2 regions of the Simiduia sp. 21SJ11W-1 genome follow, and region 2 is predicted to be linked to the other one. Evidence: predicted binding sites of a transcription regulator. Region 2 holds the regulator's gene; the other holds the start of a gene.
The links. Region 2 encodes PhoB, which activates phosphate uptake and scavenging genes when phosphate is short. Its sites were predicted from a motif close to TGTCATAAANNTGTAACA; they were not measured.
Positions count from the first base shown of each region.

Region 1: the regulator PhoB is predicted to act here: its motif matches at 2,537-2,554, upstream of L1F30_RS10940 (substrate-binding domain-containing protein).

Region 1 covers NZ_CP090959.1:2,460,461-2,476,347, reverse strand. The annotation lists gene L1F30_RS10950 (OmpA family protein) at 1-553, shown strand, start outside; gene L1F30_RS10945 (hypothetical protein) at 590-1,006, shown strand; gene L1F30_RS10940 (substrate-binding domain-containing protein) at 1,105-2,475, opposite strand; gene L1F30_RS10935 (Xaa-Pro peptidase family protein) at 2,659-3,873, shown strand; gene L1F30_RS10930 (class I SAM-dependent methyltransferase) at 3,917-4,711, shown strand; gene L1F30_RS10925 (hypothetical protein) at 4,726-5,100, opposite strand; gene L1F30_RS10920 (DUF523 and DUF1722 domain-containing protein) at 5,190-6,152, shown strand; gene L1F30_RS10915 (deoxyribodipyrimidine photo-lyase) at 6,174-7,580, shown strand; gene L1F30_RS10910 (L-serine ammonia-lyase) at 7,585-8,973, opposite strand; gene L1F30_RS10905 (dihydrofolate reductase family protein) at 9,268-9,807, shown strand; gene L1F30_RS10900 (CoA transferase subunit B) at 10,119-10,775, opposite strand; gene L1F30_RS10895 (CoA transferase subunit A) at 10,787-11,488, opposite strand; gene L1F30_RS10890 (LysR family transcriptional regulator) at 11,662-12,561, shown strand; gene L1F30_RS10885 (AMP-binding protein) at 12,589-14,091, shown strand; gene L1F30_RS10880 (NAD-dependent succinate-semialdehyde dehydrogenase) at 14,203-15,666, shown strand; gene L1F30_RS10875 (hypothetical protein) at 15,735-15,887, shown strand, end outside.
Region 2 covers NZ_CP090959.1:25,935-41,821, forward strand. The annotation lists gene L1F30_RS00135 (TRAP transporter large permease subunit) at 1-76, opposite strand, end outside; gene L1F30_RS00140 (TRAP transporter small permease subunit) at 69-623, opposite strand; gene L1F30_RS00145 (PstS family phosphate ABC transporter substrate-binding protein) at 791-1,831, shown strand; gene pstC (phosphate ABC transporter permease subunit PstC) at 1,912-3,300, shown strand; gene pstA (phosphate ABC transporter permease PstA) at 3,293-4,570, shown strand; gene pstB (phosphate ABC transporter ATP-binding protein PstB) at 4,629-5,450, shown strand; gene phoU (phosphate signaling complex protein PhoU) at 5,465-6,181, shown strand; gene L1F30_RS00170 (hypothetical protein) at 6,234-6,458, shown strand; gene L1F30_RS00175 (DUF4265 domain-containing protein) at 6,550-7,026, shown strand; gene yaaA (peroxide stress protein YaaA) at 7,045-7,821, shown strand; gene L1F30_RS00185 (hypothetical protein) at 8,030-8,374, shown strand; gene L1F30_RS00190 (response regulator) at 8,421-9,275, shown strand; gene L1F30_RS00195 (DUF938 domain-containing protein) at 9,313-9,918, shown strand; gene L1F30_RS00200 (GNAT family N-acetyltransferase) at 10,368-11,525, opposite strand; gene phoR (phosphate regulon sensor histidine kinase PhoR) at 11,568-12,848, opposite strand; gene phoB (phosphate regulon transcriptional regulator PhoB) at 12,878-13,579, opposite strand; gene ubiA (4-hydroxybenzoate octaprenyltransferase) at 13,671-14,585, opposite strand; gene L1F30_RS00220 (chorismate lyase) at 14,595-15,146, opposite strand; gene L1F30_RS00225 (HU family DNA-binding protein) at 15,318-15,593, shown strand; gene L1F30_RS00230 (dicarboxylate/amino acid:cation symporter) at 15,640-15,887, shown strand, end outside.

The DNA.
Region 1 (15,887 bases), 1.5 Mb from region 2:
TGCAGCCGTTGGTGCCGTGGCAGGTGCAGTGCTGGGTGCGGCTACCGCCAAAAAAGGCAAAGATCGCGGTAAAGCGGCCGCGCGCGGTGCAGCCATTGGTGGCATTGCCGGTATGGGCGTGGGCTACTACATGGATCAGCAGGAAATGGAATTGCGCCAGGAGCTGGAAGGCACCGGTGTGCGCGTGCGTCGTGATGGCGACAAGCTCTACCTGATCATGCCCGGTAACATCACGTTTGCTACCGGTCGCTTTGAAATTCGCGGCGATTTCTACCCCACGTTAAACAGCGTGGCGAAGGTACTGAAGAAGTTTGACGAAACCGCCATTAAGGTGGCCGGCCATACGGATTCCGTGGGCAGTGACAGCAGCAACCAGGTGTTGAGTGAGCGTCGCGCTGAAAGCGTTGCCCAGTACCTGCGTGGCCAGCAGATTGCAGCAGCCCGTGTGCAGGCAATCGGTTTTGGTGAGCGCTACCCGGTTGCAGATAACAACACAGCCGCCGGCCGCGAGCAGAATCGTCGGGTTGAGCTTGAACTCATCCCAATGAACTAATGCCAACCAATAAGTGAAGCAGCAAAGGTGACACAGATGTTAAAGCAGGTATTTCTGATCGCATGCTGCTTTACGAGCCCGTGGCTCTTGGCTGATAGCGCACCCCCCAAGGTGTTGGCAAGCATCAGTGAGCGCGGGTTTTTGTTTGATGTGAGTTTGTCTGAGCCGGGTGTGATAGGTGTGGTGCATGTGCGTTACCAAGTGGATGTGCACGGCGCCTGGCATTCGGAATTGGCACCGGGGGCCGCGATTGATGTGGTGACCCCCGGCAGTTGTGAACTACTCATGCGCCCGGGCGAGCGCTACCTGTTAGCGCTTGTGCCGGCCGCCGCCGATGCACAGGCCGCAGGTGTCACCTGGGCCACTGATTGCGATTCCCCCACAGAGGCAAAAGCCCAGGCGCAAATTGAAGCGCTTAATCGCGAGCAGCAAATGCAGGCGAGCGCGTTTTAGCCTATCGCTTTCCCCACTTCTTTCTGTTGCTGGTACCCAAATAATCGACCTGGGCCAATGTTCGATTCCGGTGAATGAACATTGGCCGGCCTGCGTGATTACTTAAGCCAGATTTCCACGCGCTGGTTGCGCACTTTATCGGTGGCGGCAACGGGCATAATTGCACCAAAACCTGCCACCGGCGCTGTGCTTACGCCTAGCTCATAGAGGGCGGCCTTCACGCGCGTGGCGCGCAATTTGGAAAGTACTTTAGCGCGGCTATCTGAGCCCTTGGCATCGCCAAAGCCGATCAGCAGCGGGGTTTTCTCGGCGAACGCCGGGTCTTTTAATACCTGTGCCAAACGCTGCACATCTTGCTTGGCTTTGTTATCCAGCTCGGCGCTGCCGGCTTTGAAGCGGATATTTACCGATAGCCGCTCGGCATCGCGAACCGTGGCCAAATAGTCTTGGTGAATTACCCCCTCCAAATCGGCCGCCACCACGCGGGGGTGTTGCGACACATAACCCACCTGTTTTACGCGCGCCTGACCTGCTGCACTTTGTGCAAACTGAATAAACTCATCAATCACCGTGGTAGAATCGGCGGGGCTTTTGTATAAGAACAGCCGGCGCGACAATATGTAGTCTTCTGTGGCAACACTCAAGGCGCTGGGTGCGAGCGGCTCCGTGCCTTCATCATTAAGCCGCAACGCCTTAGCGCGATTAACAGACGCCAGGCCCACAAAGCCGATAGCCCCGGGCTGTGCGCTCACCAGTGCCGCTAACTGGTCGTTGGATTCAAACCGCTGTGTGCCCGGCGCAAGTGTTGCGCCCTTGGCCAGCACCAGCGTTTTGAACGTATCCCAGGTGCCTGAGTTTTCATCGCGCGCGGCCACCTTAATGGGTTCATTTCTGCCACCTAAAGCCTGCCAGTTGGTAATTTTTCCCGTAAAAATGTCGGCTACTTGTTTAATGGTGAGCGCCTCTAGCGGATTTTTGGGGTGCACGATAATGGCCAAGCCATCAATGGCAACCACTTTTTCTGCCGCAAAATCTGTCATGTCGCCCAGGTGCCCAAGCGTTTGGGCCTCGGCGGCTTTTATGGGGCGCGAGGCCATGGCCAGCTGCGCGCTGCCATCTTGCAGCCCTACAAAACCTGTGGAAGAACCGTGCGCTGCAATATCAACAAACAGTGGTTGGGTGGCAGGGCGTGTACTTAAAAAACCTTGAATCCGTACTTCGTTTTCCACCGCAAGAGGGATGCGGCCAACGTTAACCAGGCCTTTGGCACGCAGGAAATCTTCGGCAAGGCCCGGCAGCAGTTGTGCGCCTACGGTGTTGGAGCCTTTGGCGGTAAACAGCAGGCCTTGTTCAGCTTCACTGAATGGCGCAAGGCTTGGGTTATTGGCAAAGCAAACCGCCGGCAACATCAGCAAAGCAAATTTGCGCGACCAGCATTTAAACATAAACAGCAGCATTAAATGGGCCATGGGAACATCCTGAATCAATAATCAATGGAGGGTATTGCAGACAATCAGTGTGTCGTGCATGGGTGGCTAATCTATGACAGAGATGTGTCATTTATGTGACAGGCGTGCGGCGCTAAACTTGAGGCAAAGGCTGTTTCAACGGTCTTGTTCTTCTTGAATGTCATTTTTTACCGGAGGTGTGTTATGGCGAAGTCACAGGGTGTAGGCGGGCAAAGTGCAGAGCAGGCCTTGGCGGGTTTGACGAACATGTGCGCCGATATTGCGCCCCTGCCATTGGCAGAATATGAGGCGCGATTGGTTGAGGCCCGGCGCCTGATGGCCAGCAAAGGCATTGATGCCATTTACCTTAATGCCGGCACCAACCTTTATTACTTTACCGGTATGCGCTGGTATGCCAGCGAGCGAATGGTGGGCGCCTTGCTCACCGCCGCCGGTGAATTGCATTTCATCGGGCCTGCCTTTGAAGAAAATACCCTGCGCCAATATATGCTGGTGGAAGGCGAGTTTCACGGTTGGCAAGAGCATGAAAGCCCCTATGCATTATTCGCCCAATTGCTGGCAGATTGCGGCCTTGCGCAGGGTACCATCGGGCTTGATGAGGCTGCGCAGTTTTTTATTACCCACGGCATTCAGCAGGCGGCCCCGAAGGCGCACTATGTTAACGCCGATGTCATCAGTGGCGGTTGCCGCATGCATAAATCTGATGCGGAAATTGCGTTAATCCAGCGCGCCATGGATATGACAATGGCAGTGCACAAGGCCACGGCGGCCATGCTGCGACCGGGCATCAGTACTGTGGAAGTAGAGCAATTTATAAACCGGGCTCACAAGGCGGTAGGTGCAGGGGGATCATCGTTTTGTATTGTGCTTTTTGGCGTGGCCACAAGTTTCCCCCACGGCGTAAAAGACCCGCAAATATTGCAAGCCAACGACTGGGTACTCATTGATACCGGTTGTCGCTTGGAGGGCTACAACAGCGACATCACCCGCAGCTACGCTTTCGGTGAAATTAGCGCGCGCCAGCGCCACGCATTTGAAGCCGAGCGGCTGGCGCAGTTGGCTGCCTTTGACGCCGCACAGCTGGGCAAGCCCTGCAGTGCCCCAGATGCTGCTGCACGCAAGGTTTTGGCAGAGCAGGGCTTTAGTGGTGATTACACCTTGCCGGGCCTGCCGCATCGCACCGGCCACGGCTGTGGGCTAGATATTCACGAGTGGCCCTATCTCGTAAAGGGCAATGATATGCCGCTGGCTTCGGGTATGGTGTTTTCCAACGAGCCCATGCTGGTGTTGCCCAATGAATTTGGCGTGCGTCTGGAAGATCACTTCTACATGACAGACAATGGCCCGCGCTGGTTTACCGAGCCCTCGGCGTCTATTGACGCACCCTTTGGCGCTTAGGGCATTGGTGTTGCCAGCACCTTAACATTGCTGGAGATCAACCTTGCTGTGCCCCGTCATTTATAGCAACCCGGCCCTGGCTGAGGCCGCCACAAACCTTGCCGCCAGGCTCGCGCAACCCTGCCTGGGGCTGGTGGCCGCGCGCGATGTGGCGCCCGCCACCTATGTGCTGGCGCTCACCGAGGCAGGCTTGCAGCTGCAGCAAACCGGGGCCAAGGCCCATGGCCCGGTTTGGGTGGATTTTAACGCCGGCAGTGCCGATCACCGGCGCCAGTACGGTGGTGGGCGCGGGCAGATGATCGCGAAAGCGGTGGGGCTGAAAACCGGTATCCGCCCGCAAGTGTTAGATGCCACTGCAGGCCTGGGGGGTGATGCCTTTGTCTTGGCAAGCCTGGGCGCAAGCCTTGTTATGCAAGAGCGCAACCCCATTGTGCACGCGCTCCTGGGTGACGGGCTGGCGCGCTTGGGCGCTGATGCTCGCGCGGAGTTACAGGCGGTGCATGCGCGCATGCAACTGCTGCCCCACGGCGCAGATTCCACCCGCACCATGCCGCGCGCACAGGTTATTTACCTGGACCCGATGTTTCCCGCCCGGGAAAAAAGTGCAGCGGTAAAAAAAGAGATGGCGGCCTTTCATAATCTGGTGGGGGAGGACGACGATCAGGCAACCCTGTTGGATTTGGCCCTGGCACAGGCCGAATACCGCGTGGTGGTTAAGCGCCCGCGCAAGGCGCCTGCGCTGGCCGGGCGCGAGCCCACTTTGAGCCTAGCCGGAAAATCGAGCCGGTTTGATATCTATCCCTTGAAGAAAATGCCAGAAGGCCTTGTGCCAGCCTAGCCTTGCATCTTTGCTTATTCGGGCAGGTTTTGCGGGCTAGCCTGTGGGCGGTTGGCCGCTTTTGCCGCAGCCTGGGTGTGGGCGGCATCAACCCCGGCGCTGCTCGCGCGCGCAGGGGCGGGCGGTTCAAACAGCGCCCACAGCCTGCTGATCAGCATGCGCACATGGGCCGCCATGGCCACCACAAACCCCAGCCCTGCAATTACAAGGCCCGCCAGGGTGAATGCCTCCTGGCGCACGGAGGGCTCAATAAGCTGCTGGGCCATATACACCAGCACCAACCCCACAAAAAACAGCATGGCACCCAGCTTGAATTGGGCAAATGCCGCCTGCAGCGGTGCCTGATAGTGGCGTTTAAGGGCTTTTAGCCAAGAGCGAAGTAAGATCATGGGCCAAGTGTAGCATCGGCCAATGATCCGCAAGCGCTGCCTGCGCGTAACAAAGGCCATTGAGCATGGTCAATCTGGTGAGGTGCAGCATGGCGCAAGGCAAGTTGTTTAAGTTGGGTATCAGTGCCTGTTTGGTGGGCCAAAAGGTGCGGTTTAATGCCGGCCACAAGCGCAGTGCCTTTTGCGCTGAAACCCTGGCTCAGCAGGCAGAGCTTGTGCCAGTTTGCCCAGAGGTGGCCATTGGCCTGCCAGTACCGCGCCAAGCCATTCGCCTGATGCACGATGGCGATCAACTGCGGGTGGTGCCCAGTAAAGGCGAACCGGGTGATATTGACTACGGCCCGGCGTTGAAAGAGGTGGGTGCGTCCTATATGGCCGCCAACCCGGACCTGGATGGCTTCGTATTCATGAATGATTCCCCCAGCTGCGGGCCTGCCAATGTAAAAACTTACCGCACCAATGGCTATCAGGCCGATCGAAAGGGCGTGGGTTTTTTTGCCCAGGCGGTGAAAGCGGCCAACCCGCTACTGCCCGTTGAAGATGCAGGCCGCCTGAATGACGCAGTCATTCGCGAGAACTTCATGGTGCGCATTGGCGTCTACCGCGCATGGCGCGAGTTGAACGCGCAACCTCTGACCGCCGGCCGGTTAATCAAATTTTACAGCCCCTATAAATATTTGTTGATGGCCCATTCTCAAGTGGCCTACAAGCAAGTGGGCCGGTTGCTGGCCAATCACGAGCGCCGCCCTATAGCCGAGGTGGCAGAGCGCTTTATTACCACCTTTATGGATGGCCTGAAGGTGCTCGCCGATCGCAAGGGCCACACCAATGTGCTGATGCATTTGTTGGGCTATTTTAAAAAGCATCTCGATGCAGACGACCGCCAAGAGGTACTCTCGCTGATTCAAAGTTATCGCAAGGGCACAGTGCCATTAGTGACACCGGTTACCTTGTTCAAACACCACTTGCGCAGGCTGCCCAACGATTATTTGCAGGCGCAAAAATACTGGCAGCCACACGCACCCGAGCTGGGTTTACGCAGCGCCATTTAATTTTTAGTTTTCGAGGTTTCTATGGCGCAATTGGTGTGGTTTCGCGCCGATCTCCGTATTGAAGATCATCTACCCCTGACACTGGCCCGCCAAACCGGCGAGCCAGTGTACGGGGTGTTTGTGGTGACGCCCGCCCAGTGGCAAAGCCACAACCTGGGCTTGGCCAAGCGCGATTTTTGGGCGCGCTCTTTGGATGCGCTGGGCTCGGCCCTTGCGGCAAAAGGCGTAGCGCTTAAAATTTTAACCCTGCCCGATTTCAGCGAGCTGCCCGAGGCCCTGTTAGCCTACGCCAACCACATTGGCTGCAGGCGCATACTCTGGCACCGCGAATACGGTTGGGATGAACGCCAGCGGGATTTGCAGGTGAAAAAGGCCTGTGCCAAGGCAAAAATTGAAACCGAGGTGTGTGAAGATCGTTGCCTGGTGATGCCGGAGTCGGTATTAACCGGCAGTGGTACGCCCTACAAGGTGTTTTCGGCCTTCAAGCGCACCTGGTTGGCAAGGCTTGCCGAGCAGTGGCAGCCGCCGCGCGCGGCCATTCGCAAGCAAGGCGATGTGCTTGAATTCTCTGGCGCGGTTGCAGATTTCTACTTGCCAGAAGACGACCGCAATCACGCCGAAAACCTTGCCAAACTTTGGCCAGCAGGCGCGCAGCACGCGCGCAAACGGCTTGCCGATTTTATGGATGAGGGGGTGGCCGATTACGCGCGCGCGCGGGATTTCCCGAACCTTGCGGGCACCTCGCAGCTGTCGCCGTATTTATCCATTGGCAGCATCAGTGCGCGCCAGTGTGCCGGTGCCTGGCTTAATAAAAGTGAGGGCGATTGGCACAATCCGGCCCTTGAAGTTTGGCTAAACGAGCTTGCCTGGCGCGATTTTTATCACTATGTGATGTGGCACTTTCCGAAGGTGTCGCGCAATCAACCCTTTGTAGATAAAACCCGCGCCGTGGCCTGGCGCGATGCCCCCCGCGATTTTGAGGCCTGGTGCAAGGGCGAAACGGGCATTCCCATTGTGGATGCCGCCATGCAGCAACTGCTGCAAACAGGCTGGATGCATAACCGCTTGCGCATGGTGGTGGCGATGTTTCTCACCAAAAATTTGCTGATTGATTGGCGTAAAGGAGAGGCGTTTTTCATGCAGCATCTGGTAGATGCCGATTTTGCCGCTAACAATGGCGGCTGGCAGTGGAGTGCCTCAACCGGCACCGATGCCGCGCCTTACTTTCGGGTATTTAACCCCGTGAGCCAATCTACCCGGTTCGACGCCGAGGGCGATTTCATTCGCCAGTGGTTGCCAACGCTTGCAGGCCTTGGCAAAAAGCACATTCACATGCCGCCTTCGAACCTGCGTGGCGATTACCCGCCACCACTGGTGGATTTGAAGTTTAGCCGCCAGCGTGCCATTGAGGCCTTTGCCGATTTGTAGTGCGCTAGCACTCCACCACATTAACCGCGTTGATGGCCAAGCCACCTTCGGCGGTTTCTTTATATTTGGCCTGCATGTCTTTGCCGGTTTGGAACATGGTTTCTATTACCGAGTCGAGCGAAACCCGGTGAGTGCCATCGCCACGCATGGCAAGGCGTGAGGCATTAATGGCTTTAATGGCGCCCATGGTGTTGCGCTCAATGCAGGGGATTTGTACCAGCCCGCCAATAGGGTCGCAGGTGAGGCCAAGGTTGTGTTCCATGCCAATTTCAGCGGCGTTTTCCACCTGCTCGTTGGTGCCGCCCATCACCGAAGTCAGCCCGGCGGCAGCCATAGAGCAGGCCACGCCAATTTCACCCTGGCAGCCCACTTCGGCGGCTGAAATGGAGGCGTTGCGTTTAAACAGCATGCCAATAGCAGCGCTTGAAAGTAAAAAGCGCACTACCAGTTTTTTCAGGCCGCCCATGTCGGGGGTGTATACAAATTTTACGAAGTAGGCGAGCACGGCGGGAATAACGCCCGCAGCACCGTTGGTGGGTGCGGTAACTACTTTGCCACCGGCGGCGTTTTCTTCGTTCACTGCCAGTGCAAACAAGCTCACCCAATCCATCACTGCAAGGGCATCGGGCACGCCGTTTTCCAGCCGGTCTTGCAGGTCGTCGTGCATTTCTGCCGCGCGGCGTTTCACGCCCAGGCTGCCGGGCAGTGTGCCGCGGGTGTTGCAGCCTCGTTGAATGCAGGCGTCCATCACTTTCCAGATTTGGTATACGCCGTCTAGCACTTCTTGCTCGGATTTTTGCGACAACTCATTGGCCATGGCCATTTGATCAATGCGCAGGCCATCGCGCTTGCCCATGGCGAGTAGTTCTTTGGCCGATTGGAAATCGTAGGGGGCCTCAAAGCCCGAATTTTCTGCGTCGGCAAATTCGTCTTCGGCCAGTACAAAGCCACCGCCAATGGAAAAGTAACTCTTGCGAAACAGCTCGTTGTGGTTGCTATCAAAGGCGCGGCAGGTCATACCGTTGGGGTGTTGGGGGAGGCTCGCGCCCTTGTTAAAAATTAAATCGCGGCCTTGCTCGAAGGCCACCGGGTGCTCGCCCATGAGTGTCAGGCGCTGATCATTTTTTATAGTGGCAAGCAAAGGGGCTATCTCTTCCACCGCTATGGTGGCGGGCACCTTGCCGGCCAGGCCAAGCAGCACGGCAGTGTCTGTGCCGTGGCCTTCACCGGTCATGGCCAGAGAGCCAAATAAATCAACGCTCACCCGTGCCACCTTATCCAGGGGGGCGTTCATCTCCATTAAAAAGCGGCGCGCGGCAACCATGGGGCCCACGGTGTGTGAGCTGGATGGGCCTATTCCCACTTTGAACAGATCGAATACAGAAATGGCCATGGTGGCTCCTTCGCTGGGTGGCGTTATGTCAGTTTAGCGGGTTGCGACTGGCGGGTCGGATGCTAGGTGAGCTGTTTCCAATAGTCAACTTGTGTTTCCAATAGGCAATTTTTGTTCATATTTGGCGCAGCTACTGATGGTTAAGTGGCATTTAAGCGCCCGGTTCGCCGCGGACGTCGCAGCCAGGGGCGAGGCTTGATGGCGGTTTGTGTTGCGCGCCTGTACCGAGCCGGGTTTGGGGGGCGCTAACTTTGCCTACACTGAAGGCTCTGCAACCGTTAAAGGGCCTGATGTATGTCTATGTGTAAAGCCGCCGTATTTATTGCCACCAGCCTCGATGGCTTTATTGCCAGGCCCAACGGCGATCTGGATTGGTTGCCCGCTGCCAATGAGCGCGAAGATATGGGCTATGCAGACTTCATTAACAGCGTAGACGTGCTGGTGATGGGCCGGCACACCTTTGAAAAGGTGCTCGAATTCGGCGATTGGCCCTACCAGCTGCCCGTGCGGGTGTTGAGCCGGCGTGGCGTGCAGGTGCCTCAGGCCTTGGAAAATGTCTCGGTTATGAGTGGCGAGCCGCAGTTGTTACTTGAAGCGCTGGCCGCCGAAGGCTTCAAGCACGCCTATGTGGATGGCGGAGAAACCATTCAGGCATTTTTGGCCGATGGCTTGATAGAGCGCCTGATTGTGACCCACGTACCGGTATTGATTGGCAGCGGCCTGCGTCTGTTTGGCCCCTTGCCAGGCCAGGCGCCCACTGTGCGCTGGCGTCACCAAAAAACCTTAAGCTGGTCTAACGGCTTGGTGCAAAGCCACTATGCATTTATAAGTTAGCGGCAAGGCTTTGGTTGCTTGTGGGTTGCTGCCTACTGGCGGTGTAGTGTCCTTGACCTCTTGGCCCTGAATTTAAATGATTGCAACGCGAGCGGGCTCGCGTTTTTTATGGCCGGGTGTTTTCACACTTTATGATCAATCAGCAAGTTAAGAAAATGGCCGCTATTCGCGAGCATCTGATTGTGAGGGCAGAATAAATTTTTGTCCGGATTTTTCATCTCGTATAAAAAAGGCAGCCAAAAGGCTGCCAATGTGCGGAACTGAAAAAACGATTACCTTTAAAAAAGGTGAGGGTGGCGGTTGCCCGCCGGTTAGAATTCCATTTCAGGTACCACGTCTGGAACCACCAGCTCACCGGCGGTGAGTTTGATGATTTCATCAACGCTCACTCCCGGAGCGCGTTCTTTAAGCCAGAACTTGTTGTCGGCAATTTCGATGTAGGCTAAATCGGTTACCACTTTTTTGATGCAGCCTGCGCCAGTCAGCGGCAGGCTGCAGGATTTTAGCAATTTGGATTCGCCGTGTTTGCTGGCGTGCGTCATGGTGACGATGATGTTGTCGGCACCGGCCACCAGATCCATGGCGCCGCCCATGCCTTTAACCAGTTTGCCGGGAATCATCCAGCTGGCAATGTTGCCCTGTACATCCACTTCAAAGGCGCCGAGCACAGTGAGGTCTACGTGGCCGCCGCGAATCATGGCAAAAGATTCGGCACTGTTAAAAATAGAGGCACCCTTGATGGTGGTCACTGTTTGCTTGCCGGCGTTAATCAGGTCTGCATCCAGTTCGGCCTCGGTGGGGAAGGGCCCCATACCCAGCAGGCCATTTTCTGATTGCAGCATCACCTCTATGCCTTCGGGCACGTAGTTGGCTACCAGCGTAGGAATGCCAATACCCAGATTTACGTAGTAGCCATCTTGCAGTTCACGGGCTACGCGCTGCGCGAGTTGTTCACGAGTTAAAGCCATGTTGGTTCTCCTTAAGCGCTGCGTACGGTGCGTTGTTCAATGCGTTTTTCAAAGGTGCCTTTGATCACGCGATCAACGTAGATGCCGGGGGTATGTATGTGGGCCGGGTCTAGCTCGCCGGGCTCAACAATTTCCTCTACTTCAACTACGGTAATTTTGCCGGCGGTGGCGGCCATGGGGTTGAAGTTTTGTGCGGTGTGGCGAAACACCAGGTTGCCGTAGCGATCAGCCTTCCAGGCTTTTACGATGGCGAAATCGCCCGTGATAGATTCTTCCAGAATATATTTGCGGCCATTGAATTCACGCACCTCTTTGCCTTCACCCACGGGGGTGCCGTAGCCGGTGGCGGTGTAAAACGCAGGAATGCCCGCGCCGCCTGCGCGCATTTTTTCGGCCAGTGTGCCCTGGGGGGTAAGCTCTACTTCCAGTTCGCCTGCCAATAGTTGTTTTTCAAACAGGGCGTTCTCACCCACATAGGAAGACACCATTTTTTTGATTTGGCGATCTTCCAGCAAAATGCCCAGGCCAAAGCCGTCTACGCCGCAATTATTCGACACCACCGTTAAATCTTTCACGCCGGCTTTTTTAATTTGGGCAATCAGGTTTTCGGGAATGCCACACAGCCCAAAGCCGCCGGCGATAATGGTCATGCCATCTTCCAACCCGGCCATGGCCGCTTCGTAAGACTGCACCACTTTGTTAAATCCGCTCATGTAAAACTCCTGTGTTATGTGCCTTGTGGAGTGAGTGTAGACGGCACCCAGCGCCTACTGGGGCGGTGGGAGTGTTGTATTGGGCAAGGATGCAGGGTTAAGATATATTTATCCAGTTTAAAATATTTACACATTGTTAAAAAAATTAAATTAATGGGCGGGTGAATACCACAGTGAATGTCTCCCTCAAACAATGGCGTGCCTTTTTGGCTGTGGCGCAAACCCAAAGCTTTGCCGAGGCGGCTTCGCTTGTGCATATGAGCCAGCCGGCGCTCAGCATTGCCATGAAAAACCTGGAGGCAGAGCTGGGCGGGCAGCTGTTTGCGCGCTCTACCCGGGCTGTGGCGCTAACGCCGGAAGGTGCAGAACTGCTACCCCAGGTACAGCGGCTGCTGGCCGATTGGGATAACGTGATGGCAGATGCCCATCAACGCTTTTCTCTCAAGCGCGGGCGGCTGGCTATCGCCGCTATGCCATCCTTTGCCAGCACGGCGTTACCGGCGGTGTTGCAGGCTTTTAGAAGCCGTTTCTCGGAAATTTCCATTACCGTGCAAGAGGTGATTGCCGAGCAACTGCTTGAGCAAGTTCAGGAGGGGCGCATTGAGTTGGGGGTTTCCTTCGACCCCGGCAACCAGCCAGATGTAGCCTTTACCCCGTTATTCAGTGATCATTTTGTGGCGGTATTTCCCGCAGGGCATGCGCTTGCACAGGCGGGCACCGGGCCTTTGGACTGGGCACAATTGTGCAGCTACCCCTTTGTGGGCCTGCAGCGGCCCTCAAGCCTGCGCGCGCTGATTGATCGGCATCTATCGGCCCAGGCCTTGAGTTTGAATGTGGTGCTGGAGGCCAACCAACTGGCCACGGTGGGCCGGATGGTTGCCACGGGCCTGGGTGTGAGTGCGGTGCCCAAGTTGTGTGAGCCGCAAATGCATGAGCTGGGGCTAAGCTGCCGGGCGCTGGTGGCACCGGATATCGAGCGGCAGGTGGGCGTACTGACCCACGGGCGCAGGCCGCTCTCGAAGGCGGCAAGCGCCATGATTGATGAGCTAAAACGCCACTACGCCGAGCGCTAGTGGGGGTATATAGAAGTGAGGGAATCCATGTCTGCCAATATTTTCGATGTATTTTTGCCGCAACTGGCGGCCCCCGCCGAGCGCCCGTTGCTCACCTTGGGCTGCGGCACCCAGTGGTCGCGTAAGCAGGTGCTAGAGGCAAGCGGGCGGTTGGCCAACTTTCTGGTGGGGCAGGGCCTGCAACCGGGCGACAGAGTAACGGTGCAAATAGACAAGGGCCCGCTGGGTTTGTGCTTGTATTTGGCCTGCCTACGCGCGGGGCTGGTGTACCACCCGTTAAATACCGGTTATCAGCCTGGCGAGCTTGAATACTTTTTGGAAAATGCCGAGCCGCGCGCGGTTATTTGTTCGGCCACCTACGAAAGTGCCCTGGCGCCCTTGTGCGAGCGGCTGGGTATTGGCCTGCGCTGGACCCTCAACAGCGATGATTCCGGCAGCTTGGCTGAGGCCAGTGGTGGGTGTGAAGCCGAGTTTGCCACCGTTGCACGGGCGCCTGATGAGCTGGCGGCACTGTTATATTCTTCGGGCACCACCGGGCGCCCGAAGGGCATTATGTTGTCGCACGGCAATATGGCCGCCAGTGCGCGCGCACTGCACGCGGCCTGGGCCTTCAGCGAGCAAGATACCCTATTGCACATGTTGCCGGTGTTCCATGTGCACGGGCTGTTTGTGGCGATTCACTGCGTGCTTATGAGCGGGGCGCAGATGATCTACCTGCCAAAATTTGAGGCCCGGGAAGCGCTGGCCTGGCTGCCCAAGGCCACCGTGATGATGGGCGTGCCCACCTTTTATACGCGCCTGTTGAGTGCGGGCATCAGCGCAGGGCATTGCCCCAAGGTGCGGGTGTTTATTTCCGGATCTGCGCCACTGTTGGCCGATACCTTCGCAGACTTTGAAGCCGCCACCGGGCACCGCATTCTCGAGCGCTACGGCATGACCGAAACCAATATGAATACCTCCAACCCCCTTGACGGTGAGCGTAGGCCAGGCACCGTGGGCCAGGCGTTGCCGGGCGTACAGGTGCGCGTGGTGGGCAGCCACAACCGGCCCCTTGCAAGCGGCGAGGTGGGCGATATACAAGTGGCCGGGGCCAACGTATTTCAAGGCTATTGGCGCATGCCGGAAAAAACCGCGGAAGATTTCACCCGTGATGGCTTTTTCAACACAGGCGATAAGGGCATGCTCTCGCCCGATGGCTATTTATCGATCATCGGGCGCGCCAAAGATCTGATTATCACCGGCGGCTTAAATGTGTACCCCAAAGAAATCGAACTATTGATTGATGAGCAGCCCGATGTGGTAGAAAGTGCTGTGATTGGCGTGCCACACCCGGATTTCGGTGAAGCCGTGGTGGCGGTGGTGGTGGGCAAGGCCGACCCTGCCGCGCTTAAGGCTGCAATGGCGCCATTGCTTGCCAAGTTCAAACAGCCCAAACGCTACATCAATGTGGATGAATTGCCGCGCAATACCATGGGCAAAGTGCAAAAAGCGGCCCTGCGCAGCCGCTACCAAGGCTTATTCCAATCATAATGTTTGAAATGGCCTAATCTATAATTCTGTAATTAATGATTTTATTGAACATTCCCCTTTGGCAGTCTCACGGCAATCGTGGGCTTATTGAATGAATTGAGGAAAATCGCCATGCTGAAACTGAACAATCCGTCGCTGTTGCGCGGCCAGTCTTACATCAACGGCCAGTGGGTCGAGAGTGACAGTGGCGAATCCGTACCCGTATTGAACCCTGCCAACGGCGAAACAATTATCGACATTGCCAGCTGTGGTGTGGATGAAACCCGCCGCGCCATCGATGCCGCCGAAGCCGCAATGCCGGCTTGGGCGGCCAAGAGTGCAAAAGAGCGCGCGAGCCTGCTGCGCACCTGGTACAACCTGATTTTGGAAAATATCGACGATCTGGCGCTCATTCTCACCGCAGAACAAGGCAAGCCTTTAGCCGAATCGCGCGGTGAAATCGTGTATGGCGCCAATTACATCGAATGGTTTGCCGAAGAGGGCAAGCGGGTGTACGGCGATATCATTCCCGCGCCCGCAGGCGACAAGCGCATTGTGGTTATCAAGCAGCCCGTTGGTGTGGTGGCCTCCATTACGCCCTGGAACTTCCCCAATGCCATGATTACCCGCAAGGCCGCGCCAGCGTTGGCCGCCGGTTGTACCTTTGTGGGCAAGCCTGCCACTGAAACGCCGCTCTCTGCTATTGCCCTGGCGGTATTGGCCGAAGAGGCCGGAATTCCCGCGGGTGTGTTTAACATGGTGTGCGGTAAAAGCTCGCGCGCCATTGGCGGTGAAATGACCAGCAACCCGAAAGTGCGCAAGCTTACCTTCACAGGCTCCACACCCGTGGGCAAAGTGTTGATGGAGCAGTGTGCTGCCACCGTGAAGAAAACCTCCATGGAGCTTGGCGGCAATGCGCCGTTTATTGTGTTTGACGACGCAGACCTGGACGCCGCCGTTAAGGGTGCTGTGGCCTCCAAGTACCGCAACGCAGGCCAAACCTGTGTGTGCTCTAACCGCATGCTGGTGCAAGAGGGCGTGTACGATGCCTTCACTGAAAAACTCGCCCAGGCCGTAAAAGAATTAAAAATGGGCGATGGCCAGCAAGCGGGTACCACGCTCGGCCCGATGATTAACAACAAGGCCGCCAACGATGTAAAAGCCATGGTAGATGAAGCCGTTGGCAAAGGTGCCAAGGTGGCGCTTGGCGGCAACATATCAAGCATGGGTGCCTGCTTTTTTGAACCCACCATTCTCACTAACGTGTCTGACGACATGCGCGTTTTCCGTGAAGAAATTTTTGGCCCGGTTGCGCCCGTGTTCAAGTTTAAAGATGAGGCCGAAGCCATCAAAATGGCCAACGATACCGAGTTCGGTTTGGCCGCCTATTTTTACTCGCGCGATATCGGGCGTATTTGGCGGGTGGGTGAAGCGCTGGAGTACGGCATTGTGGGTATTAACGAAGGCATTATCTCCAACGAAATGGCGCCCTTTGGCGGCGTAAAAGAATCCGGCTCCGGCCGCGAAGGCTCCAAGTACGGAATGGATGATTACCTTGAAATCAAATACATGTGCATTGGCGGCATAGACAAATAGCCGCTGCTTTAAAAGGCTCCTTCGGGAGCCTTTTTTGTGTGGGTTTGGGGTGTAACAAGGAGCGCGTGATGCAGCAGTGGTGTTACCGGTGGCTAATGGCCTGTGGGCTGGGCCATGGCTTGTTGGGGCTTGGGTTTATCGGGTTTATGGCCTCGCCTGCCTCGGCACATTATGTTGCCGAGTGGGCGCTGCGTTTCGAAACGGGTGTGAATACCCAGGCC
Region 2 (15,887 bases):
TAAAGGCAACCGGGTAGCCGAACATCAAAACGAGGCAAACGGCGGCAAACAGCAGTAGTGGCAGCAGCTCAATCATGTGCCTGGCCCCCATAGGCCTGCACCAGCCGGCCCAAATTGCCCATAACCTGGCCTATGGCAAGTAATACAAGGCTTGCCGCAGCCACAGGCAGCAGCCCCTTTAACAAATACACATAGGGCAAGCCGCCGGCTTCGCCCGAGCCCTCTCTGATGGCCAACGCATTGGTAAAAAAGGGCCAGGTCACCCAGAGCAGCAGGCAGGCGAAGGGCAACAGGAACACCAATGCGCCCAGGCAGTTCACCCAGGCCTGGCCTTTGGGGCTGAAGCGCCGGTAAAAGATGTCTACCCGCACTTGTTGGTCTTCATCGGCGGTGTAGGCCTGTGCCAGTAGAAAAACAGCCGCGTGCAAATACACCAACCCCTCTTGCAGGGCCACGCTGCCAAGGTTAAACCCATAGCGCAGCAAGACAATCAGGCAGGTTATCAACACCATGGCCAGTGTGAGCCAAGATACCCACAAGCCCACTCGACGGGTGACAGCCTGAAGGGTGTTTTGCAGGCCTATCAGCCCATGGGCAACGGAAGACACTCCAGTATTAGGCATAAGAAAAGGCTTTTTTATAAGTATTAGCGAGGCATTATAACGCGCTGCCAAATTCTGTGTGGCAGCTATTATTTGTCATATTACTGTCACGTTGCATTCATATTATTGTCACCCAAGAGACATAGAGTAGCGCCGTCACTTAAACAGATGCCCCTTTGGAGGACAACGTGAAGAAATTACTGACTACTGCCGCTTTGGCTGCCACCACACTCGGTGTGGCCATGACTGCCGGTGCGGCTGCGCGCGATCACATTAGCATTGTGGGTTCATCCACGGTATACCCTTTCTCCACCACCGTGGCCGAGCGCTTTGGCCGCTCTACCAACTTCAAGGCCCCCAAGGTTGAGTCAACCGGCACTGGCGGTGGCTTCAAGCTGTTCTGTGGCGGCGTGGGTGTGCAATACCCGGATATGACCAACGCCTCGCGCGCCATTAAGGATTCCGAGCGCGACATGTGCGCTGAAAACGGTGTGACAGACGTAGTAGAAGTGCTGATCGGCTACGATGGCATCGTAATTGCCAACGCCAAGGCCGCACCCCAGTTCAAGGTTACCCGCAAGGATTTGTTCCTGGCTCTGGCCAAAGAAGTGCCAAACCCCAAAGGTGGCGAGCAGCTCATTGCCAACCCCTACAAAACCTGGAAAGACGTAAACCCCGCACTGCCAGCGAGCAAAATTGAAGTGCTGGGCCCGCCGCCCACCTCTGGTACCCGCGATGCGTTCCTGGAGATGGCCATGGAAGGTGGCTGCGACAGCATCGAGTGGATTGCTGCGCTGAAAAAAGCCGACAAAAATAAGCACAAAACCATTTGCCACGAAATCCGTGAAGATGGCGCCTATGTAGAAGCCGGCGAAAACGACAACCTGATCGTGCAAAAGCTGAATGCCAACCCGAATGCCTTGGGCATCTTCGGTTTCAGCTTCCTGGATCAGAACAGCGACAAGGTAAAAGCATCATTGGTAGATGGCAAAGAGCCAACTTTTGATACCATCGCCGATGGCAGCTACCCTATTTCCCGCCCACTGTATTTCTACGTGAAGAAAGCCCACGTAGGTGTAGTGCCCGGCATTAGCGAGTACCTGGCGGAATTCACCAGCGAAAAGGCCTGGGGCGATGAAGGTTACCTGACCGATAAAGGCATGATCCCCATGGCCAAGACCAAGCGCAACAAGATCGGCGCCGACGTCCGTGCACTGAAGGCCATGTAAACACCGCTTTCGCGGTATGATACGCCAATCGCCTGGTGAGCCTCACCGGGCGATTGTTTTTATATAGAAACCAAGAATTTATGCAGCCCATTACACTTATCAGTACGCTTGCCGCCCTCGCGGTGTTTGCCTTTGTTATCGGTCGCGGCCGGGCAATGTTGCAATCACAAGCCGTAGGCGGCGCGCGAAGTCTCGCATCCCTGCCCTTTTACTACGGTATGCTCACAGCCCTGTGGTGTGCGCTGCCGGCCTTGCTGGTGCTGGGCGTGTGGCAATTGTTTGATGCCCGCCTGATTGAGTGGATGGTAATTGCCAAGCTGCCCGCCGCTTCACAAGCGCTGCCTGCCGATGAGTTGGGCCTGCTGCTCAATACCGTATCAAACATCGCCCAGGGTCACCTGCCTGTAGAAAGCCAACCGGCTGAAATGGTGGCGGCGGCCGAAAGCCTGAAAAACATTCAGCACACCAACCGCTTGGCGGTAACCGGCGTGGTGTTAAGCCTGGGTATATTGGGCCTGATGTTTGGCTGGAGCCGCGTTGCGCCCCAGTTGCGCGCGCGCCAGAAAGTGGAATCGGCATTTAGCTGGGTACTGTTGGCCTGCTCTTGCCTGGCCATTCTCACAACCGTGGGCATTGTGTTCAGCGTGTTGTTTGAATCGCTGCAGTTTTTCCGCTCGGTGAGCCCCGTTGAATTTTTGTTCGGCACCCAGTGGAGCCCGCAAATGGCCATGCGCGCCGATCAAGTGGGCAGCTCCGGCGCCTTTGGCTCGGTGCCGCTGTTTGCCGGCACCATGTTGATTTCCTTCATTGCCATGTGTGTTGCCGTGCCCGTTGGGTTAATGGCGGCCATTTATCTGGCTGAATATGCCCATAAAAAAGTGCGCTCGGTGGTTAAACCCTTGCTCGAGGTGTTAGCGGGCATCCCCACCGTGGTGTACGGCTTTTTTGCCGCCCTCACAGTGGCGCCTTTGGTGCGCGACATAGGCCAGTCACTGGGTTTTGCCACCTCCAGTGAAAGTGCTCTGGCCGCGGGCCTGGTGATGGGCGTGATGATTATTCCCTTTGTATCGTCGCTGGCCGACGATGTGATCAGCGCCGTGCCGCAATCGCTGCGCGATGGCTCGCTGGGATTGGGTGCCACCCAATCAGAAACCATTAAACAAGTGGTGCTGCCCGCGGCGTTGCCGGGGGTGGTGGGCGGTATTTTGCTGGCCGTATCGCGCGCCATTGGCGAAACCATGATTGTGGTGATGGCCGCGGGCCTGGCCGCCAAACTTACTGCCAACCCGCTTGAGTCTGTTACCACCGTGACGGTGCAAATTGTCACTTTGCTGGTGGGCGATCAGGAATTCGACAGCCCCAAGACCCTGGCGGCGTTTGCCCTGGGTTTGATGTTGTTTGTCACCACCTTGGCGCTCAACTTTGTAGCGCTATACGTTGTAAGAAAATATCGGGAACAGTATGACTAACAGTGAATCCACCATTGAAAAAGTGAATCGCAATCTGGCGCGCCGCTATCGCGCAGAAAAGCGCTTTCGGCTGTACGGCATACTGTCGATTTTATTTGGCCTGACGTGCCTGGTGGTGTTGTTTACCGACATCATCACCAAAGGCTACAAAGGCTTTGTGTCTACCGAGATATACCTCACGGTAGATCTCAACAGTGAAGATCTGGGCATTGTTGATCCGGAGGCGGAGAACGCCTTCATGCAGGCAGATTTTGAAGGCGCCATCAAGCGCGCGCTCTATGCCCGCATGGATGTCTCAGACAGGCGCGCCAAGCGTGCCCTCAACGCGTTAATCAGCAGTGGTGCAAGCTACTCGGTGCGCGATCAGGTGAAACAAAACCCGAGCTTATTAGATACCACCCAAGGCTTCTGGTTGCTGGCCGACGACGACGTAGACACCTGGTACAAAAGCCTGGATACCAAAGCCCCCTTTCTTGGCCGCCTGAGCGAACAACAACTTGCATGGCTTAATACGCTGGTTGAAAGCGATGAGCTTCGCACAGCATGGAACACCACGTTTTTCACCAGCGGTGATTCCCGCGAGCCGGAGATGGCGGGTATTTTAGGGGCCGCGCTGGGTTCATTGTTCACCGTAATGGTCACGCTGGTACTTTCTTTCCCTATAGGCGTGGCAGCGGCTGTGTACCTTGAAGAGTATGCCCCCAAAAACCGCTGGACAGATTTGATTGAAGTGAACATCAACAACCTGGCTGCCGTGCCATCGATTATCTTCGGTTTGTTGGGCCTTGCGATTTTTATCAACTTCTTTGAAATGCCCCGCTCTATTCCGTTAGTGGGCGGCCTGGTGCTCACACTCATGACCTTGCCCACCATTATTATTTCAAGCCGCGCCGCCATTAAAGCCGTGCCGCCTTCCATTCGTGAAGCCGCACTGGGGTTGGGTGCGTCAAAAATGCAAATGGTATTGCACCATGTGTTGCCACTGGCCATGCCCGGCATGCTTACCGGCGCCATTATCGGTATGGCACAGGCGTTGGGTGAAACAGCGCCACTGTTGATGATTGGCATGGTGGCATTTGTGGTAGATGTGCCAGGCGGCGTAATGGATGCCGCCACGGCCCTACCGGTGCAGATTTTCCTGTGGGCCGATAGCCCCGAGCGCGCGTTTGTAGAAAAAACATCCGCGGCCATTATGGTTTTGCTGGGCTTTCTATTTTTAATGAATGCATTGGCTGTTTGGCTACGCCGGCGGCTGGAGCGCCGCTGGTAAGCCAGCGCTAAATGATTGACAGGGTAACCCTATGACCACCGCTGTAGCATCAACACCGATGAAAATTCCAGAGCAAGAGGCCACGGCCTACACTGGCAAAACCGTTGGCTTGCCACTGGTTGACGATGCCAAAATGAGCATGCGCGATGTCAACGTTTTTTACGCAGACAAACAAGCCATCTACGGCGTAGACCTGGATATCGGGCGCAATGAAGTGATTGCCATGATCGGCCCGTCCGGTTGTGGTAAATCCACATTTCTGCGCTGTTTGAATCGCATGAACGACACCATTGATATCTGCCGTGTTGAAGGCAAGTTAATGTTGGAAGATCGAAACATTTACGACCCGTCTCTGGATGTGGTGCCCCTGCGTGCGCGCGTGGGTATGGTGTTTCAAAAGCCGAATCCCTTCCCTAAAAGTATTTACGATAACGTGGCGTACGGGCCGCGCATTCACGGCTTGGCAAGCCGCCGCACAGAACTGGATGAAATTGTTGAAACCAGTTTGCGCAAGGCAGGCCTGTGGGAAGAGGTAAAAGATCGTCTGCATGGCCCGGGTACGGGTTTGTCGGGCGGCCAGCAGCAGCGGTTGTGTATTGCGCGTACCATTGCGGTAAGCCCGGAGGTGATCTTGATGGATGAACCCTGTTCGGCATTGGATCCGATTGCCACGGCCAAAATTGAAGAGCTGATTGCCGAGCTGAGTGAAAATTACACCATCGCCATCGTCACCCACTCTATGCAGCAGGCTGCGCGCGTATCGCACCGAACGGCCTATTTTCATTTGGGCAAACTGATTGAAGTTAACGATACTGAAAAAGTGTTCACCAACCCTGATCACGAATTAACAGAAGCCTACATCACCGGCCGCTTCGGCTGATAGGGAGCGCAGCTATGGATAAATTGCATTTAGATCGCCACATTTCACGCCAATTCAACGTTGAGCTTGAGGCCTTGCGCACCCAGTTACTGGAAATGGGCGGCCTGGTAGAGCAGCAGGTAACCGATGCGGTAGCGAGCATCGAGTCTGGCGATACGGCGCTGGCTGAAAAGGTAATTACCAATGAAGATCAGGTGGACGAGTTTGAAATAGAGCTTGATGAACAGGCCACACTGGTTCTGGCCAGGCGCCAGCCGGCGGCGTCGGATTTGCGCCTGGTGCTCGCTGTTATCAAGGCGGTGCGCGATTTGGAGCGCATTGGTGATGAAGCACAGAAAGTTGCCAAAATGGCCATTGCGCTGTCTGGCGAGGGCACCAACCGGCGCGGCGCCCAGGAGCTGCGCCACATAGGCGCAAGTGTGCTGACCATGATGAACCAGGGCCTGGATGCCTTCGCACGCTTTGATGCAGAGGCCGCACTGCGTGTGGTTGAGGCAGATGAATCGGTAGACCGTGAATACAAAACCGCCATCCGTGAAATGGTAACCTTCATGATGGAAGATCCGCGCGAAATCTCGCGGGTGATGAATGTGCTGTGGGCACTGCGTGCGCTCGAGCGCATTGGCGACCATGTGCGCAACATCTGCGAACATGTGGTTTACTTGGTGCGCGGGCTGGATATCCGCCACATCAGCCTGGATGAAGCAGAGGCAAAGATCCTAAAGCAGTAACCAAGCCGGGCCTTAGCATCTATAATGCTGCCAAGGCCTATGAGACTTTCCCGTGACTGACCGTTTTCCCCTATTGCTGATTCTTTTAAGTGCATGCATTGCCTGTGAACCCTCGCGCATTGAACGCATGTCTGATTTCGAGTTAAGCGAGCGCTATTCCAGCTGCCTGGATTCCAAACCTTCGGCCCCGGGCTACGCCACGGCCTGCGAAAACATGCGCCGCGAGTGCGAGCGACGCAAAGAAGAGCTGGGCACCTTTGTGTGCCCCAGCCAATAGCGCAGTATCGCCACTGGGCCTCACCTGCCACTGCCCCTATAATAGCGCCCTCATACACAGGTGCATGTGCACCCAGGCGGTGAGATCGTAAATGCAGGCTCTACAAATTATTGAAATGTTCGCAGGCTACAACCCCAGTGGCCAGCCAGTGGCAGAAAAGCTCCAGGTGCGCGCCAACGAAGATGGCACCTTGCAGTTGGTGAAATCACCGGCGTTTATCAAAGGCCTGGCAGCAGGCGACACCATCAAGCTGGACCCAAAAGACCAAGCCTTTGAAATTGTGCGCCGCAGCGGCAATGTGTGTATTCGCGTTTACGCCCGCGAAGACCTGGGCGCCATTGCCGAAGCCTTAACCGCGGCATTGGAAAAACTGGGCGGTGAGCTAGATATCCAAACCCCGCGTATGTTGGTGTACAGCGTGCACGTCAGCCTGGGCTTTAACACCATTGAGAAAATTTTGGGCGAGCATTTAACGGCCGATTGCCAGTGGCTCTATGGCAATGTGTACGACCCCCAAGACGGCGAAACGCCACTCAATTGGTGGCAGGAAATACTGGCCCCCGAATAACTCAACGGAAGTTTATTTATGTTAATGGTGATTTCGCCAGCCAAAACCCTGGATTACGAAACCCCCTGGCAATACAGCGCCACCACCGAGCCTGATTTTCTGGCAGACTCTAAAGCGCTGATTGAACAGCTGCGTAAATTATCGCCGCAGGATATTTCATCGTTGATGAGCATCAGCGATAAACTGGGCACACTGAATTTCGATCGTTTTCAGCAGTGGCAAACCCCGTTCACCCAAACCAACGCCAGGCCTGCGCTGCTGGCCTTCAAAGGCGATGTCTATACGGGCCTTGGTGCTGAAAATTTTGCCAAAGCCGATTTCCAGTTTGCACAAAAGCATTTGCGCATTTTGTCTGGCCTTTATGGCCTGTTGCGCCCGATGGATTTAATGCAGGCCTACCGGTTGGAAATGGGCACCAAGTTTTCAAACGATCGTGCCAAAGATCTGTACGGATTTTGGGGGCAGAAAATCACCGATGCGCTGAACACCCAACTGAAAAAACTGCGCAGTGACTCGCTGGTCAACTTGGCATCCAACGAATATTTCAAAGCCGTGAAACCCAAATCCCTGGCGGTGCCGGTGATTACGCCAGTGTTTAAGGATTGTAAAAACGGGCAATACAAAATTATCAGTTTTTACGCCAAAAAAGCCCGCGGGCTGATGGCAGCTTATGCCATTAAAGAGCGTATTACGGCTGCAGAAAAGCTTAAAGCCTTTGATTGTGATGGCTACTACTATGTGGCCGAGCAATCTTCTGCAACCGAGTGGGTGTTCTTGCGCGATGAACAAGCCTAGGGGCACTGCCCACCTATACAGGCATTAGGTGTTATAGGCATTACTTGTTGTTGTTTCCAATTTCTTAGAGCGAATTCGTCTTGCGCAGCCGGGCCAAGCTGGTAAGGTTTGCGCACGGTTTTGGCGCCCATTTGCGACTGGCCCCAGCCCTTGTCCAAAAGCAAATAACACACATAACAACAGCGCGGCAATGCACCGCAAGGCAATCATGGCACAAGACGATAATTTCGTTACTTACCTGCTTGAGCAACTCGGCCAGGCCGCTGCTCAATTGCGCCTGCCCTGCAGCCACCAGCGCCACTTTAACGCGGTAAGTTTCAGCTTGGCGGGCCAACCGGTTGCCTTGATTGTGAACAACACCTTGTTTGTGCACATTGCCGATAAGCTCGTTAATCGGCTTCTGCCAGACGCCAAACCCTTTCAGCCTGCAGGCGTGAATGTAAACAGCCAGTTTTACCCGGTACCTCTGGCCTGGCTTGCCGATGTGGCCCGCCTGGCCGAGTGCCTGGCCTCAGCCGTTGAAGACTGCCCCGCCGAAAAAGCCACCGCCTGAATACTACCCAGCTGCTAACCTGTTATGACCAATAACGGAGGCCGCAATGAGTGCACGAATTCTGGTGGTGGACGATGCCAGCTTCATTCGCGATATGGTCAAAAAAAATCTGCGCAGCCTGCTGCCCGGGGTGAAGCTCTTTGACGCCGCCGATGGCCAGCGCGCGGTTGCCCTGCTCAAAAAAGAAACCATCGACATCATTTTGTCCGACTGGGAAATGCCGGGCATGTCGGGCGAGGAGCTGCTGCAATGGGTGCGCAAACAGCCAGACCATGAGCAAACACCCTTCGTGATGGTCACCAGCCGAGGCGACCGGGAATTCGTGGTCAAAGCAGTGCAAGCGGGTGTGTCTGACTATCTGGTAAAGCCCTTCACCCCGGAAGAGCTGATGGCAAAAGTTGCCAAGCAATTAAAGCGCCTGGGCGTTGAGGCCAGTGCCGCTGCCAGTAGCCAGGGTATTGCTGCGGGCTCGATTGAAGCGCTCACGGCCAAACCTGCCAAGGCGGCCGCCACTGCCGGCGTTGCTGCGGATTCTGTAGGTGCGCTCACAGGCCGGGCACCGGCGGCCAAAGCGGCCAAGCCCAAGGCCAATGTGCGCAAGGGCATGGCCCAGGTGCGCCTGGCCAAGAGCCAGTGTGATTGCCTGATTCGTGAGCTCTCGCTGCAGGCGCTCAATGGCGTGATTCAACGCAAAGAGCCGTTGCCTGTGCTATTTGAGGCTGCAGTACTGGATATCATGGATAACGACGGCAACGCCGTGGCCCGCGTAAATGGCTACATCAGCAGCCTGCAAGCCGCCGAGCCGCGTATGGATACCCGCATGGTAAAAATCACCATTCGCTTTGTAGACGATGATCCTGCTAAATTCGATCAACTGTCGCGCTACATTGCCCGCTTGTAGCGCAGCCATAATTCTTAATGAGCAAACAAGGTGTAGTGTGGAAACCCAGGATCTGAAGCCCTTCTCCCAAGCATCCCAAAATAACCGCGACCCGATTTTGCACCACCTCAAGCGCCTGTTTGCCGATCGCCGTGGCGTGCTGGAAATTGGCAGCGGCACCGGCCAGCATGCGGTGCACTTTGCCAAGGCGATGCCGCACCTCGAGTGGTACACGAGCGATTTGCCCGAACACCATGAAGGCATTCAGCTTTGGCTGAATGAGTACCCGCTGGAAAACCTGCACCCGCCCCTAACCCTGGATGTGCTGGGCCCCTGGCCCGCCCTTGAACCCATAGATGCCGCCTACACCGCCAATACCGCCCACATCATGCCCTGGGAGGGCGTAGAGGCCATGTTTGCCGGTATTGCCGAACGGTTGCCGGCAGGCGGCCTGTGGGTGGTGTATGGCCCAATGAACTACGGCGGCAGCTACACCAGTGAAAGCAACGCGCGCTTTGATGTGTGGCTAAAGGCGCAAGACCCGGCCCGCGGTATACGCGATTACGAAAAACTGATGAGCCTTGGCCAAAGTGTGGGCCTGGATATTCGCGAAGACAACGAAATGCCCGCCAACAACCGTTTACTCGTGTGGCAAAAAGCCTAAGAGTCGTTTGCGGTTCGCGCGGCTGCGCTTTTGTGCAGCCGCGCGCGCATTCGGCCTACACCAACCTTTCAGTAGCCGGCCTTCAAAGGCTTCAAGCAGGGCTTCAAAACTAATTCCAAATCGCCGCAATATGCCCGTTATTGGTACTGTTGTCCCATAGTTTAAGTATCCATGGAAGGCAGACGTTGACACTACCTATATCTCAGAGTTTCTAAGCGATATCTGGACATGAAATCTGGGGCGCAGTTTGTGACACGACGTAAATACATCCATGTAGTCTCGACACCCGCCCTTCGGGGCCTGCCTGCAAGCACAGCGTGTAGGCGTTTAAGTGCCCGCAAAGCTTTGCTTTGCCGGCGGGCACTTAAACCCATGCGGGTGACGGTCAAAAACTCCGCCCCATATTCCATGCCTGTAGCTTTGTGGCATAGCAGTGCCCTATGGGGCTTTTACTCGCGCGTTGTTTGCTTGAACGGCAGGTAGTCAGCGGCAGCTTGCAGGTATTGGCGCGTTTGCAGGCTTTCGGTTTCTATAAACGCCTCTACGGCTGCCCGCCCGCCTTCGTGGGCCAGCCAGTGATTGGAATACACGGCCACTGGCGTAAAGCCGCGCTGGATTTTGTGCTCGCCCTGGGCGCCGGAATCAAAGCGCGCAAGCTTGCGCTCAATGGCAAATTCGATGCCCTGGTAGTAGCAGGCCTCAAAGTGCAGGCAGTCGAATTCTTCCAGGCAGCCCCAATAGCGGCCGTAGAGTGTGTGGGCATCAAAAAAATACAGCGCCGCCGCCACGGGTTGGCCGGCCTGCTCTGCAATAACCATCAGTATTTGCTCGCCCAGGCTCTGTGCCAGCTGTTCAAAAAAGCCCAGGTTCAGGTAGCCGGGCTGGCCCGAGCGCTTGAGGTAGGTGGTGTGGTAGCAGTGGTAAAAAAAGCGCCATTGTTCAGCGCTTATATCGCTGCCTGTATGCCGTGTGAGCCTGAGCCCCTGCTCGGCTACGCGGCGTCTTTCGCGCAACAGTGTTTTGCGCTTGCGCGAGGCAAAAGTAGCCACAAAATCGTCGAAATTCTGGTAGTTGTTATTAAACCAATGGTACTGCGGGGTTTCTCGCAGGGCCCAGCGGGGGCTGAGTGCGCGCGCGGCATCGGCGCTTTCCAGTAGCCAGTGAATACCGCTGGCACCCAGTTGCTGGCAGTGTTGCTCCAGCAATGCCTGCAGTTGGGTAAGTTGGGCAGCGTTCAGATTGCCGATCAGCCGAGGCCCGGTGGCCGGGGTAAAGGGCACGCTGCAAAGGAGCTTGGGGTAGTAGTTCAGGCCCGCATTTTGGTAGGCCTGGGCCCAGGCCCAGTCGAATACATACTCACCCCAGGAATGCTGCTTCAGGTACAGGGGGGCTGCCCCAATAAGCGCGCCCGAGGCCCTGATAAGCAGATGGTGCGGTTGCCAGCCGGTGGCGGCACAGACGCAGCCTTGTTGCTCAAGCGCTGCCAGAAAATCGTATTGCAAGAAGGGGTAATCTGCCCCCAAAAGCGCCTGCCAGGCATCCCGATCAACCTGCGAGATGCTGTCGATAAATTCCAGTTCCAGCGATGATTCCTGAGCGGATGCCATGGCCCTGCCTGTTGTGCAGCGGTGAGTGGGCTGGCAAAGGTATCAGGCCAGGCGCTGCTTGGGGAAGTGGCAAATAAAGGCCGAGCCCTGGCCTACCTGGCTTGTAATTTCCAGACGCCCGTCGTGGCGCGAGAGGGCGTGCTTGACGATGGCAAGGCCCAGGCCCGTGCCGCCGGTGGCGCTGTTGCGGCTGTCGTCTACCCGGTAAAAGCGCTCGGTTAGCCTCGGCAGGTGGCGCGGCTCAATGCCCGGGCCGTTGTCGGTTACTGCCACGCGCAGGCCGTAGTGATCAACGGTGGCGTTGATGTGGATGCGCGCGCCTGTCTGGGTGTATTTCACAGCGTTGTTAACCAGATTGCCAAAGGCGCTTTGGAGCTCTTTTTCCACGCCGTGTATTTTAATGTTGTCGTCGCAGCTAAGGCTGATGATTTGTTTGTCGGCCGACAGCGCCGCCGCTTCATCGCGCAGGCGCTCCAAGAGTGGCTTGAGCGCCAACGGTTGATGGCGCTCGAGGTTCACTTCGGTTTCCAGTACCGAGAGCGAGATCAAATCGTTCACCAGCAGGTGCATGCGTGTGCACTGCTGCTGCATTTGGGTAAGCGGTACGTGAAAATTTTCAGGCAGTTGGGCGGCATCGGCAAAGGTTTCCAGGTAGCCCTTGAGTACCGTCAGGGGTGTGCGCAATTCGTGCGAGACGTTGGCCACAAAATCTTTGCGCATTTGCCCGAGCTTGTGCAGGTAGGTGATGTCGCGCGCCACCACCAGTTTTTCATTCTGGCCGTAGCGGGTTACCTGAAATTGCAGGCGGTTGTCTTTGTTGCCGGAGGCGGGAATATCCAGTGGCTCGCGGAAGTCTTGTTTTTCCATGTAGGAGACAAACTTCGGGTTGCGCACATAGTTCACCAGCGGCTGGCCCTGATCGCTTTGCTCAAAGCCGAACATGCGCTCGGCAGCCGGGTTCCACCAGTCGATATTGCCGCGCGAGTCTAGCAGCAGCACGCCATCGGGCAGTGCACCGGTGGTTTCCTGCACGCGGTTTAACACCTGGCGCACCCGCTCGGACTCGCGCTCCTGGCGCTTTTGCAGCCGGTAGATGCTCTCGAAAATGTCAGACCAAATGCCGCTGGCTTCCGGGGGCGGCGTTTTGCGGCGTTGGTTGAGCCAGATGTCGAGCTGGCGAATTTGCCAGAGCATCCAGAACATGTATAACCCGCCGCCCGCCAATAACGTGGGCAGTACGTAGCCGTTAATCAGGCCAAATAGCAGGCACAAGGCCGTAAACAGCGCAACGCGCTTAAGCTCTGCGTTAAATCCTCTGAGCAACCTGTGTTACACCTTTGTTGGGGTGGCGATTATCGAACCGCAACCTTTGTGGAAAATCGGTAGCCGGAGCCTCGCACGGTTTGCACGAAGCGGTCGTGTTCACCCGGCGCCAGCGCTTTGCGCAGGCGCCGGATGTGTACGTCTACGGTGCGCTCGTCGATGTACACATTGCCACCCCAGATGTGATCCAGCAATTGGCCGCGATTGTAAACGCGCTCTTGGTGGGTGAGGAAAAACGTCAGCAGGCGGTATTCCGTGGGGCCCATGTCTACGGGCTCATCGGCAATGGTGACCCGTTGGCTGATTGGATCCAGGCAGAGCTGGTCTACAACAATGGGCTCTTCGGGGGTGTCTGGTTCAATGCGGCGCAACACCGCCTTCAGCCGGGCAATCAGCTCGCGCGGTGAGAAGGGCTTGGTGATGTAATCGTCGGCGCCGGTTTCCAGGCCCTGGATTTTGTTGTCTTCCTCACCCTTGGCGGTGAGCATGATAATGGGCAGCTTGGCGGTCATTTCATCGCGCTTGAGCCTGCGCGCAAGCTCAATGCCGCTGGTGCCGGGTATCATCCAGTCGAGCAGAATGAGGTCGGGCTTTTCGTCGATTACCAGGCTGTGGCCATCTTGTGCGTTGTCGGCTTCCAGGCAGCGGTAGTCGGCCATTTCCAGCGCCACGCGCAGCATGTCGCGGATGGCGGGTTCATCATCAATGATCAGTATGGTCTTCTTGCTCATAACCTTGTCATCTGGCATGGGTGAAGCCGTATTAGATTACGGCGATGTGACAGTTATATGAACATCGCCCACTGATCATAGCTGATGGGGCCTAAAAGCCGGTATCTGCCACAATACCCGCAAAAATCACCGCACCCACCCACTGGTTATTCAAAAAGGCCTGAAAACAGCCTTTGGGGTCGCGCCGGCGGGCCACCCATTGTTGCCAGACAAACAGTGCCGCTGCTCCCACCAGGCCCAGGTAGTAAAACTGGCCAAGTTCAAAGCGCGCGCCTGCCAGTGCCAGGGCAACCAGTGCCAGTATTTGCAGGCCGAAAATGATGCTGAGGTCGCTTTCGCCAAACAAAATGGCGGTGGATTTCACGCCAATGCGCAGGTCGTCTGGCCTATCCACCATGGCGTAGTAGGTATCGTAAGCCACCGTCCACAACACAACGGCTGTGTAAATGAGCCAGATACCCGGTTCAAGGCTGCCGCTGACAGCCGCGAAGGCCATGGGAATGGCCCAGGCAAAGGCCGCGCCCAGCACCACTTGGGGCAGGTAGGTGTGGCGCTTCATGAAGGGGTAGATGGCGGCCAACAGCAAGCCGCCAACAGACAGCGCAATAGTGAGGGTGTTGGTCAGCAGCACCAATGCAAAGGCCAACAGCACCAGCAGGGCAAATGTGATCAGGGCCGCGCGCGGGGTGACCGCGCCGCTCACAATGGGCCGGGCTTTGGTGCGGGCCACGTGGCCATCCACTTTGCGATCGGCGTAATCGTTAATAACGCAGCCGGCGGCGCGCATCAAAATCACACCCAGCACAAATACCGTAAGCTCAAGCTGTGGGGGCAGGCCGTCGGCGGCCAGCCACAGGGCCCATAGGGTGGGCCACAGCAGCAAGAGTGTGCCCACCGGGCGATCAAAGCGCATGAGCGACCAGAGTGCGCCCCACTGGTTGGGTTTTTTCTGGGGGCGGCGCGCGCGGGGCTTGCGCGTACGGTTTGCCTTGCTGGCCTGAGCCATGGGCGTTCCTTACAGGGTTCGGAGGAAGTCGGGCAAAAATACTTCGCTGACCAGCAGCGGTTGCTGGTCAAGATAAAACACAGAGCGCCTGCCCCACAAGGGGGTGTGTGTCTGGGGCGCGGCACTGGCGTGCAGGTAGCCGTGCGCCGGGCGGATTTCCGCCACCTGAATGGGCCCGCGTTGCATGCCCGGATCCTGAAACAAAAGCGCACCCAAAGGCCGGTTATCCAGCTGTTTAAGCGCTTTCAAGCGCCCCTGCAGGCTCGTGACCGGCACCAGGCTTCGGGCATATACCCAAGGGCGCCCTGCGCCTTGCAAAATCACTTCACGCACCAGCATCTTTTGGCGCAGCGGGCTGTTGAGCAGCCGGTATTCACCCACATAGCCCTCGCCCCAGCCCTGGGCAAGCAAATCCACCGCAAAGCGCTGTTGGCTGTGCTCGATGAGCCGGGCAGTGAGCGAGCCTTCATCCAACAGCCAGGGCAGGAGGGGTTTGGGCAACTGCCAACTGACTTGTTGGGCGTCGCGCCAATGGGGCTCGCGCGGGTTTGTGGGGCTCACTGGCAGTTCCTGATAGGGGCTTGTGCGGGGGCGCTATTCTAGGCCAGTGCGCAGGTGGCCGAAAGGGTTGGCCGGTTTTCCGTGATGGTGCGCTGGTTCTGTGGTGGGGAAAGGCGTTAGGATTACGTCGTTACAACCGGATAAGATAATTAACAACAGGAAGGACACGCTATGCACAAGACAGACCTGGTAGCCGCCGTTGCCGAAGCAACTGATCTCCCGAAAGATAAAGCCGATCTGGTGGTTTCTGCCATTCTCGAACAAATTACCAATGCGCTTGCGCGCGATGAAGCCGTAAGCCTGGTGGGCTTTGGCTCCTTTACCCAGCGCGCGCGCGCCGCCCGCACTGGCCGCAGCCCAAAAACCGGCGAAACCATTCAAATTCCGGCCAGCACCTCCGTGGGCTTCAAACCCGGTAAAGCATTGAAGGACGCCGTAAACGGCTAAGCCCTCCCCTTCTTTGATTTATTTTCTTCACTAGCAGGACATTTCTATGAGCCTTACCAGCCGCATTCTTATCGCCATGGGCTTGGGCCTGGTGGTTGGCGCCATGTTTAATCTGGTTGAGTCACAGGGCTGGCTCGCCGGCGTGTACGACAGCTGGTTGGACCGGTTTTTAGTCAATGGCCTGTTCGACCTGGGTGGCCAGGTTTTTGTGGCATTGCTGAAGTTGTTGGTAGTGCCCTTGGTGTTTGTGTCTCTGGTGTGCGGCACCGCCTCGCTGGGTGATAACTCGCGCAT